2 regions of the Streptomyces sp. NPDC002309 genome follow, and region 1 is predicted to be linked to the other one. Evidence: riboswitches for the same ligand, from Rfam matches in the RefSeq annotation. Region 1 holds a riboswitch; the other holds the start of a gene.
The links. A riboswitch is a leader RNA that binds a small molecule or an ion and turns the genes downstream of it on or off. The one in region 1 is predicted to bind glycine.
Positions count from the first base shown of each region.

Region 2: another riboswitch for glycine. It lies ahead of gcvP (aminomethyl-transferring glycine dehydrogenase); the one in region 1 lies ahead of gcvT (glycine cleavage system aminomethyltransferase GcvT).

Region 1 covers NZ_JBSFCI010000011.1:1,675-6,774, forward strand. Annotated here, with positions in the region: gene glyA (serine hydroxymethyltransferase) at 5-1,270, opposite strand; gene gcvH (glycine cleavage system protein GcvH) at 1,285-1,662, opposite strand; gene gcvT (glycine cleavage system aminomethyltransferase GcvT) at 1,776-2,894, opposite strand; glycine riboswitch at 2,929-3,046, opposite strand; glycine riboswitch at 3,047-3,146, opposite strand; gene ACWCPM_RS11780 (AAA family ATPase) at 3,369-4,037, shown strand; gene ACWCPM_RS11785 (enhanced serine sensitivity protein SseB) at 4,110-4,889, shown strand; gene ACWCPM_RS11790 (enhanced serine sensitivity protein SseB C-terminal domain-containing protein) at 5,048-5,100, shown strand, end outside.
Region 2 covers NZ_JBSFCI010000059.1:18,549-23,648, reverse strand. Annotated here, with positions in the region: gene ACWCPM_RS32160 (MerR family transcriptional regulator) at 1-631, shown strand, start outside; gene ACWCPM_RS32155 (DNA polymerase IV) at 697-2,046, shown strand; gene ACWCPM_RS32150 (PRC-barrel domain-containing protein) at 2,057-2,428, opposite strand; glycine riboswitch at 2,542-2,640, shown strand; gene gcvP (aminomethyl-transferring glycine dehydrogenase) at 2,815-5,100, shown strand, end outside.

The sequences.
Region 1 (5,100 bases):
TGCGTCAGGCCGGGTTGAGGCCGGGGTACAGCGGGTGCTTGTCGGCCAGGGCCTTGACCCGTGCCTTGAGCGCCTCGGCGTCGTACGACGGCTTCAGCGCCTCGGCGATCACGTCCGCGACCTCGGCGAAGTCGTCGGCCGTGAAGCCGCGGGTGGCCAGCGCGGGCGTACCGATCCGCAGTCCGGACGTCACCATCGGGGGGCGAGGGTCGTTCGGGACGGCGTTGCGGTTGACCGTGATGCCGACCTCGTGGAGCCGGTCCTCGGCCTGCTGGCCGTCCAGCTCGGAGTCGCGCAGGTCGACCAGGACCAGGTGCACGTCCGTGCCGCCGGTCAGCACGTCCACGCCGACCGCCTTGGCGTCGTCCCGCACCAGCCGCTCGGCGAGGATGCGTGCGCCGTCCAGCGTACGCCGCTGGCGCTCCTTGAAGTCCTCGGAGGCGGCGACCTTGAAGGCGACGGCCTTCGCGGCGATCACATGCTCCAGCGGGCCACCCTGCTGACCGGGGAAGACGGCCGAGTTGATCTTCTTGGCCAGTTCGGCCGTGGAGAGGATCACACCGCCGCGCGGGCCGCCCAGCGTCTTGTGGGTGGTGGTGGTCACGACATGGGCGTGCGGCACCGGGTTCGGGTGCAGCCCGGCCGCGACGAGACCCGCGAAGTGGGCCATGTCGACCATGAGGTACGCGCCGACCTCGTCGGCGATCCGCCGGAAGGCGGCGAAGTCCAGCTGCCGGGGGTACGCCGACCAGCCGGCAACGATCAGCTTCGGGCGGTTCTCCTTGGCGAGGCGCTCGACCTCGTCCATGTCGACCAGGCCGTCCTCGCCGACGTGGTACGCGACCACGTCGTAGAGCTTGCCCGAGAAGTTGATCTTCATGCCGTGGGTCAGGTGCCCGCCGTGCGCCAGGTTCAGACCCATGATCGTGTCGCCGGGCTTGAGCAGCGCGAACATCGCGGCGGCGTTGGCCTGGGCGCCCGAGTGCGGCTGCACGTTGGCGTGCTCGGCGCCGTACAGCTCCTTGACGCGGTCGATCGCGATCTGCTCGATCACGTCGACGTGCTCGCAGCCGCCGTAGTAGCGCCGGCCGGGGTAACCCTCGGCGTACTTGTTGGTCAGGACGGAGCCCTGCGCCTCCATGACCGCGACCGGAGCGAAGTTCTCCGAGGCGATCATCTCGAGGGTGGACTGCTGGCGGTGCAGCTCGGCGTCGACGGCGGCGGCGACGTCCGGGTCGTACTCGTGCAGCGGGGTGTTCAGGACGGACATGTGGCTACGACTCCTCAGCCGGCGGTGTGGGGGGCGTACTCGTCGGCGGAGAGCAGGTCGGCGGGCTCCTCCGCGATCCGCACCTTGAACAGCCAGCCGCCCTCGAAGGGCGCGGAGTTCACCAGCGACGGGTCGTTCACCACGTCCTCGTTGATCTCGGTGATCTCACCGCTGACCGGGGAGTACAGGTCGCTGACCGACTTGGTCGACTCCAGCTCGCCGCAGGTCTCGCCCGCGGTCACCTGGGAGCCCACCTCGGGGAGCTGGGCGTAGACGACGTCGCCGAGCGCGTTCGCCGCGAACTCGGTGATGCCGACCGTCGAGACGCCGTCCTCGGCGACCGACAGCCACTCGTGCTCCTTGCTGTACCGCAGCTGCTGGGGGTTGCTCATGGGCCTGGATTCTCCTGTACGCGGGGGAGTGCTGTGGAAAGGGGGGGCGCCCGCTCGAACTGTGCGTGAGCAGGCGAAATGTGCCCCGGGTCACATGGACCCGGGTCCAGTGTCTACTTGTGGCGCTTGTAGAACGGCAGCGCCACGACCTCGTACGGCTCGTGGGTGCCCCGGATGTCCACGCCGACTCCCGGCGTGCCCGGAGCCGCGTGCGCGGCGTCGACGTAGGCCATGGCGATGGGCTTGCCGAGCGTGGGGGAGGGGGCGCCGGAGGTGACCTCGCCGATCACCTCGCCGCCGGCGACGACGGCGTACCCGGCGCGCGGCACCCGGCGGCCCTCGGCGATCAGCCCGACGAGGACGCGCGGCGGCTTGGCCTCGGAGCGCGCGGCGGCCTCGGTGAGCGCCTCGCGCCCGACGAAGTCGCCCTCCTTCTCGAACTTCACCACCCGGCCGAGCCCGGCGTCGAAGGGGGTGAGCGAGGTGGTCAGCTCGTTCCCGTAGAGGGGCATGCCGGCTTCCAGGCGCAGTGTGTCCCGGCAGGACAGCCCGCACGGGACCAGTCCGACGCCCGCGCCGGCCTCGGTCAGCGCCTCCCACAGCGCGACGGCGTGCTCCGGCTTCACGAACAGCTCGAAGCCGTCCTCACCGGTGTACCCGGTGCGCGCGATCAGCGCCGGGACGCCCGCGACGGTGCCGGGCAGGCCGGCGTAGTACTTCAGCCCGTCGAGGTCGGCGTCGGTCAGCCGCGCCAGGATGCCGGGCGACTCGGGGCCCTGGACGGCGAGAAGGGCGTAGGCGTCCCGGTCGTCGCGGACGACGGCGTCGAAGCCCTCCGCGCGCGCGGTGAGGGCGTCCAGCACGGTCTGCGCGTTGCTCGCGTTGGCCACGACCATGTACTCGGTGTCGGCGAGCCGGTAGACGATCAGGTCGTCCAGGATGCCGCCGTCGGCCTGGCAGATCATGGTGTAGCGGGCGCGGCCGACGCCGACGGAGGCGATGTTGCCGACGAGCGCGTGGTTCAGGAGCAGGGCGGCCTGCGGGCCGGTGACCGTGATCTCACCCATGTGCGAGAGGTCGAAGAGTCCGGCCTTCGTGCGCACGGCGAGGTGCTCGTCGCGCTCGGAGCCGTAGCGCAGGGGCATGTCCCAGCCGGCGAAGTCGGTCATGGTCGCGCCCAGCGAGCGATGCAGGGCATCGAGCGCGGTGCGACGGGGTGCGGTGCTGCTCATCGGTCGGTCTCCCAAGGCATGACGGCGAGGTCGTTCCTCCCCATCTGTCATCGGAACCTGAGAGGTTCGCCATGACCGTCCCGTGGAAGGAGGGATCATGGTTTGCACCTTGGGTGGAGCCACTGCGGCAGCGGCCCGCTTTTCAGATGTGCCTCGCCCGCGCGGTAACGGGGCCTGAGAGATTCAAGGGAGGGACTTGCTCCTTCGGCGCCCCGGGCACGATGTGCCAGGGAACTCTCCCGCGCGGATTCAAGCGGCCGGTATGCAGTTGGCGGCCACATCATTGCACGCATCGCCCGCGTGCGGCAGGGGGACCTTTCCCCAGGGGACGCACAGCGTCCACGACCGGGCACAGTGTGTTGTAGCAGGCTTGTAGCCGGAACCGGACGGAAACACGTGACGCCCCCGATCACCTTCTCTTTACACTCGACGGGGACGGTGACTCGTGAACCGCCCCAGGGGAGGACGATCACGGTGAACAGGACAACGGCCTACGCGACCACCGCGGGCCTCGCACTGCCCAAGCAGCCGACCGCCCCGGCCCGGGAGGCGTGCGGCGCCCTGCCGTTCCCCGTGGTCCGTGACCTGCGCGACCGTGCGGGCCGCAGCCCGCACGCCCTGCTCTTCGCCCCCCGTGACCTAGTCGTGATCACCGGCCTGCCCGGCAGCGGCAAGTCGACCCTCATGCGGCGCGCGGTCCGCGCCGCGCGCATCGACTCCCAGGACACCCGCGACCGCTGGGACGCCGGGACGCCGCACTGGCTGCCGTACGCGGTGTACCGCCCGCTCGTCCGGCTCGCCCACTACGCGGGGCTGCGCCGCGCCCTGCGCTCCGGCAGGGGCGTCGTCGTCCACGACTGCGGGACGCAGGCATGGGTGCGCGCCTGGCTGGCCCGTGAGGCCCGCCGTCGGGGCGGCACCCTCCACATGCTGCTGCTCGACGTCACCGCCGAGCAGGCGCTGGCGGGCCAGCGCGAGCGCGGCCGGGGTGTCTCGCGGTACGCGTTCCTGCGCCACCGCCGCGCCGCCGCCCGCCTGGTGCGCCGTTCCGAGCGCGGTGACCTGCCCCGTGGTTGCGGCGCCGCGATCCTCCTGGACCGGTCCGCGGCGAACACCCTGCGCAGAATCGGTTTCACGGGCTGACGCCACGGGCGGCGGGGCGGGCGGGTTAGCCTTTTCAGCCGGTAGCACTGGTACGGAGCAGGCGGTAGGCAGATGGACTTCCCGGGGGACTTTCCGGCACAGACGCACCCCCATCCGCACGGCGGATGGCCCGGCAACGAGCTGGAGGAGGTGCTCTCGGCGTCCCTCGGCGTGCCCTCGGCCGGCGCCCGCATCGTCGAGGTGCTCGCCCGTAGCTTCGTCTGGGTGCCGCTGCCGAGCGGCGGCGGACCCGACAGCGGCCCCCTCGACCTGCCCGGCATGGAGATCGACGGCCAGGCGTACGTCCCGGTCTTCAGCTCCGAGGAGCAGTTCCGCCAGGTCGTCGGCTCCCCTATGTCGTTCACCGTCGCCCCCGCCGTCGAGTTCGCCCGCGGCCTGCCCCCGCAGGCGGGCATCGTGGTGAACCCCGGTGGCGTGGTCGGCCTCCCCCTGCCGCCCGCGGCGGTCGCCGAACTCGGCCGGGCCGGCCGCAATCCGCTGGACGGTGCGGCGAGCGGCGGCAGGGTCCGCCTCTTCGAGCCGGACTGGCAGGACGAGCCGGTCGACTTCCTCACGGCGGCGTCCGCGGAGTTCGAGGCCGTCGGCATCGTCACCACGGCCCGCCGCTGCCTGGCGGCCGTCGAGACGGGGCAGCCGGTGCTGTTCGTCGGCGTCGAACTCTCCCAGTGGGAGGGCGATCTGCGCGCCGCCCCGCTGGACGCCCTCGGCCGCGCCCTCGGCCGTGTCCCGGTCCGGTGGCCGGTCAACCTGGTCCTGATGGACGTCGTCCAGGACCCGGTGGTCTCGTGGCTGCGGGAGCGGGTGCGCCCGTTCTACCAGCGGGTCTTGTGACACACCCCGAGGACCGGCGCCCGTGGAGCAGCGCGGGGAACCGCGTGTCCGGCACACGCCTGTCCGCACTCGCGGGAAGACACCGGGTCCTGAGTCGGTGGGCGCCCTTAAGCTAGGGTCACGGCTCGAACAGGGCGTTGCACGAAGGGGCGTAAACAGTGAGCGCTAGCGGCACGGGCACCGCCGCGGCCGGCCAGGTCGAGCACATGCT
Region 2 (5,100 bases), on a different contig from region 1:
GGAGAGCGGTTCGTACCCTCCCCCGAGCTCTCGGCTTCGCCCGAGTGGGGGGTACCCTCCGCACGGCAGGGCGACTGATCACGCTCCGCAGCGACCTATGGCCGTTCCCGGCGGCGGAGGGGCGGCGCCCATGGCGTCCGAGGAGATCGGCTACCGAGGCCCGACGGCCTGCGCGGCCGCGGGCATCACCTATCGGCAACTGGACTACTGGGCCCGGACGGGCCTCGTCGAGCCCAGTGTGCGGCCGGCCCACGGGTCCGGTACGCAACGCCTGTACAGCTTTCGCGACGTCGTCGTACTGAAGATCGTCAAGAGATTCCTCGACACCGGGGTCTCGCTGCAGAACATCCGCACCACCGTCCAGCACCTGCGCGAGCGTGGCTTCCAGGACCTGGAGCGGATGACACTGATGAGCGATGGCGCCACGGTCTACGAGTGCACCTCGCCCGACGAGGTCCACGCCCTGCTCCAGGGTGGCCAGGGGGTCTTCGGGATCGCCGTCGGTGTGGTCTGGCGGGACGTGGAGAGCGCCCTGTCGCAGCTGCACGGCGAGCGGATCGACACCGGTGAGACGCTGGTCGGGCACAATCCGGCGGACGAGCTGGCGCGGCGGCGCAACAGGGCCGTCTGAGGCACTGCCGACGGCGGCCCGTGGCCACGGGGGCGTTGTCAGTGCCGTGAGGCAGCATCGGACCTGTGAGAACCGCGCCCACGATCCTGCATCTCGACATGGATGCCTTCTTCGCCTCGGTGGAGCAGGCGTCCAAGCCGAGCCTGCGCGGGAAAGCCGTGATCGTCGGTGGGCTCGGACCGCGCGGAGTGGTGGCGACCTGCTCGTACGAGGCCCGGGTGTTCGGGGTGCATTCGGCGATGCCCATGGGCCAGGCGCGCAGGCTCGCGCCGAACGCCGCCTGCCTGGTGCCGCGCTTCGGGCTGTACCGGACGATCAGCGAGCAGGTGATGGCCCTGCTGCGGGCGATGTCGCCGCTGGTGGAGCCGTTGAGCCTGGACGAGGCGTTCGTCGATCTGGAGGCCGGTGGGGCCGCCAGGGACCGGGAGTCGGCTCGGCTGGCGGGGGTCAGGCTGCGCGCCGACATCCGGGCCGTCACCGGTCTCACGGGGTCGGTCGGGCTCGCCGCCTCCAAGATGCTCGCGAAGATCGCCTCCGAGGAGGCCAAGCCGGACGGACTGGTGCTGATCGAGCCGGGCACCGAGCGGGCGCTGCTGGGCCCGATGTCGGTGCGGACGCTGCCGGGGGTGGGACCCGCGACGGGCGACCATCTGCGCCGGGCCGGGATCGTCACGGTGGAGGAGATCGCCGAGGCGGGCGAGGACGAACTCGTCCGGCTCCTGGGCAAAGCGCACGGGCACGCGCTGTACGCCATGGCGCTGGCCCGTGACGACCGTCCCGTGGTCGCCGAGCGGGAGGCGAAGTCCGTGTCGGTCGAGGACACCTACGACGTGGACATCCATGACCGGGTCCGGGTCGGGCTGGAGGTGCAGCGGCTCGCGGACCGGTGTGTGCGGCGGCTGCGCGGGGCCGGGCTCTCCGGCCGGACGATCGTGCTGAAGGTGCGGCGGTACGACTTCTCGACGCTGACCCGTTCCGAGACGCTGCGGGGGCCCACGGACGACCCCGCGGTGGTGCGGGAGGCGGCGGCCCGGCTGCTGGACTCCGTGGACACGACCGGGGGCGTGCGGCTGCTGGGGGTCGGCGTCAGCGGCCTGGCCGACTACACCCAGGAGGACCTGTTCGCGCAGGCGGCGGGGGAGCGGGACGCGGGGCCGGCGGAGGGCGCCGCGGACGAGCCCGAGCGGGAGGAGGCGGGGCCCGTCACGAGACGGTGGGCCGCGGGGCACGACGTGCGGCACGCCGAGCACGGGCACGGATGGGTGCAGGGCAGCGGGCTGGGGAGAGTGACCGTGCGCTTCGAGACGCCCGGGTCGGAGCCCGGGCGGGTGCGGACCTTCCGGATCGACGATCCCGCGCTGGAGCCGGCCGATCCGCTGCCGCTGGTGGCGCGAAGACCCGAGCTTCAGGGCTGAGTCCTCCGGGTCACGTCTCTTCCGAGCCGGCCAGCTTGCCGAAGTCGTGGTCCGGGAGCGTCGGGGGAGCGGCCACGTCGAGGCCGTAGTGGTGGTAGAGCTGGAGTTCCTGCTCCGGGGAGAGGTGCCGGCCGACGCCGAAGTCGGGGGCGTCCTTGATGAGGGCGCGCTCGAAGGGGACGTGCAGCGTGCCGTCGATCAGCTCGCTCGGCTCCAGGGGGACGAAGGCGTCTCTGCTGAACAGGCCGGTCCGTATGGCCGCCCACTCCGGTACGCCGGTCGCGTCGTCGAGGTACACCTCGTCGATGGTGCCGATCTTGCTGCCGTGACGGTCGAATGCCTTGCGGCCGATCAGGTTGCGCGGATCGATATCGGTCTGCACGGGCCCTCCACTGGTTCGCACCTCGTCCGTAAGCACAACAAAAGAGCACATTGCGGGACGCGGCCACTCGAACGCCGGGGCGTTGACCTCGCTGGTACCCTGGCAGCGGCTGCTGACCCCGTGCGGGAGAGTCCTCCGGAGATCACACCGGGGGGCGCCGAAGGAGCAAATCCTCCCCGGAATCTCTCAGGCCCACGTACCGCACGGAAGAGGTCACTCTGGAAAGCAGAGCGGGTGTCACGGCTCCCGCTCTCACCGACGGTGCAAGCCGGACGTCCTGTGGCGGCCGGTGAAGCTCTCAGGTTGTGATGACAGAGGGGGAGGCCGTCGGGGCACCCGTGCCGGGGTGTCCCTCGAAGGTCGCGTCAGACCAGGAGGCCTCCGCAATGACCGCCCAGCGCATCCCGCTCTCCGAGCTCGAACAGGGCATCCCCTTCGAGCAGCGTCACATCGGGCCCGACCAGGAGGCGCGGGCCAAGATGCTCGCGCAGGTCGGCTACGGCTCGCTCGACGAGCTCACCGCCACCGCGGTACCGGATGTGATCAAGAACGCCGCATCCCTCGCTCTGCCGGGCGCCCGCACCGAGGCCGAGGTGCTGCGTGAGCTGCGCTCCCTCGCCGACCGGAACCAGGTGCTGGGCTCCATGATCGGGCTCGGCTACTACGGGACCTTCACCCCGCCGGTCGTCCTGCGCAACGTCATGGAGAACCCGGCCTGGTACACGGCGTACACCCCGTACCAGCCGGAGATCTCGCAGGGCCGGCTGGAGGCGCTGCTGAACTTCCAGACCGTGGTCGCCGACCTCACGGGGCTGCCGACCTCGGGTGCCTCGCTGCTCGACGAGGGCACGGCCGCGGCCGAGGCGATGGCGCTCTCCCGGCGCATGGGCAAGAACAAGAAGGGCCTCTTCCTGGTCGACGCGGACGCGCTGCCGCAGACCATCGCCGTGATCCAGGGCCGCGCCGAGCCGACCGGGGTCGAGGTGGTCGTCGCCGACCTCGCCGGCGGTATCCCGGCCGAGATCGCGGACCGTGAGATCAACGGCGTGCTGATCCAGTACCCGGGTGCCTCCGGGGCCGTACGCGACATCAAGGCCGTCATCGACCAGGCGCACGAGCGGGGCGCGCTCGTCACCGTCGCCGCGGACCTGCTGGCGCTGACGCTGCTGAAGTCGCCGGGTGAGCTGGGCGCGGACATCGCCGTCGGTACCACGCAGCGGTTCGGTGTCCCGATGGGCTTCGGCGGGCCGCACGCCGGTTACATGGCGGTGCAGGAGAAGTTCGCGCGCAGCCTGCCCGGGCGGCTCGTGGGCGTCTCCGTCGACGCGGACGGCAACAAGGCCTACCGGCTGGCGCTCCAGACGCGCGAGCAGCACATCCGGCGTGAGAAGGCGACCAGCAACATCTGCACCGCGCAGGTGCTGCTCGCCGTGATGGCCGGGATGTACGCCGTCTACCACGGGCCCGAGGGCCTGGAGGGCATCGCACGGCGGACCCACCGGTACGCCGCGATCCTCGCCGCGGGTCTGCGTGACGGCGGTGTCGAGATCGTGCACGGCGCCTACTTCGACACCGTCACCGCGCGGGTGCCGGGCCGGGCGGCCGAGGTCACCGCCGCCGCGCGCGCGAACGGCGTCAACGTGTGGCGGATCGACGCCGACCACGTCTCCATGTCCTGCGACGAGACCACCACCCGGGACCAGCTGGCCGCCGTGTGGGCCGCGTTCGGTGTCGAGGGGGACATCGAGGCGCTGGACGGTCGCACGGAGGACGCGCTGCCCGAGGGGCTGCTGCGCACCGACGCGTACCTCACGCACCCGGTCTTCCAGCAGCACCGCTCCGAGACCGCGATGCTGCGCTACCTGCGCCGGCTCGCCGACCGCGACTACGCGCTCGACCGGGGCATGATCCCGCTCGGATCCTGCACCATGAAGCTCAACGCGACCACGGAGATGGAGCCGGTCACCTGGCCGGAGTTCGGTCAGCTGCACCCGTTCGTGCCGGCCGAGCAGGCGGCTGGGTATCTGACGCTCATCCACGAGCTGGAGGACCGTCTCGCCGAGGTCACCGGCTACGACAAGGTGTCGTTGCAGCCGAACGCCGGCTCGCAGGGTGAGCTGGCCGGGCTGCTCGCCGTGCGCGGGTACCACCGTGCCAACGGCGACGAGCAGCGGACCGTCTGCCTGATCCCGTCCTCCGCGCACGGCACGAACGCCGCGAGCGCCGTGATGGCCGGCATGAAGGTCGTCGTGGTGAAGACCGCCGAGGACGGCGAGATCGACGTCGAGGACCTGCGGGCGAAGATCGAGCAGTACCGCGACGAGCTCTCGGTCCTGATGATCACGTACCCGTCCACGCACGGTGTGTTCGAGGAGCACGTGGCCGACATCTGCGCCCAGGTGCATGACGCCGGCGGTCAGGTCTACGTGGACGGGGCCAACCTCAACGCGCTGGTGGGGCTCGCCAAGCCGGGGCACTTCGGCGGCGACGTGTCGCACCTCAACCTGCACAAGACGTTCTGCATCCCGCACGGCGGCGGTGGTCCGGGTGTCGGTCCCGTGGCCGTGCGGTCGCACCTCGCGCCGTACCTGCCGAACCACCCCCTGCAGCCGGAGGCCGGGCCGGAGACCGGGGTCGGTCCGATCTCGGCCGCGCCGTGGGGTTCCGCGGGG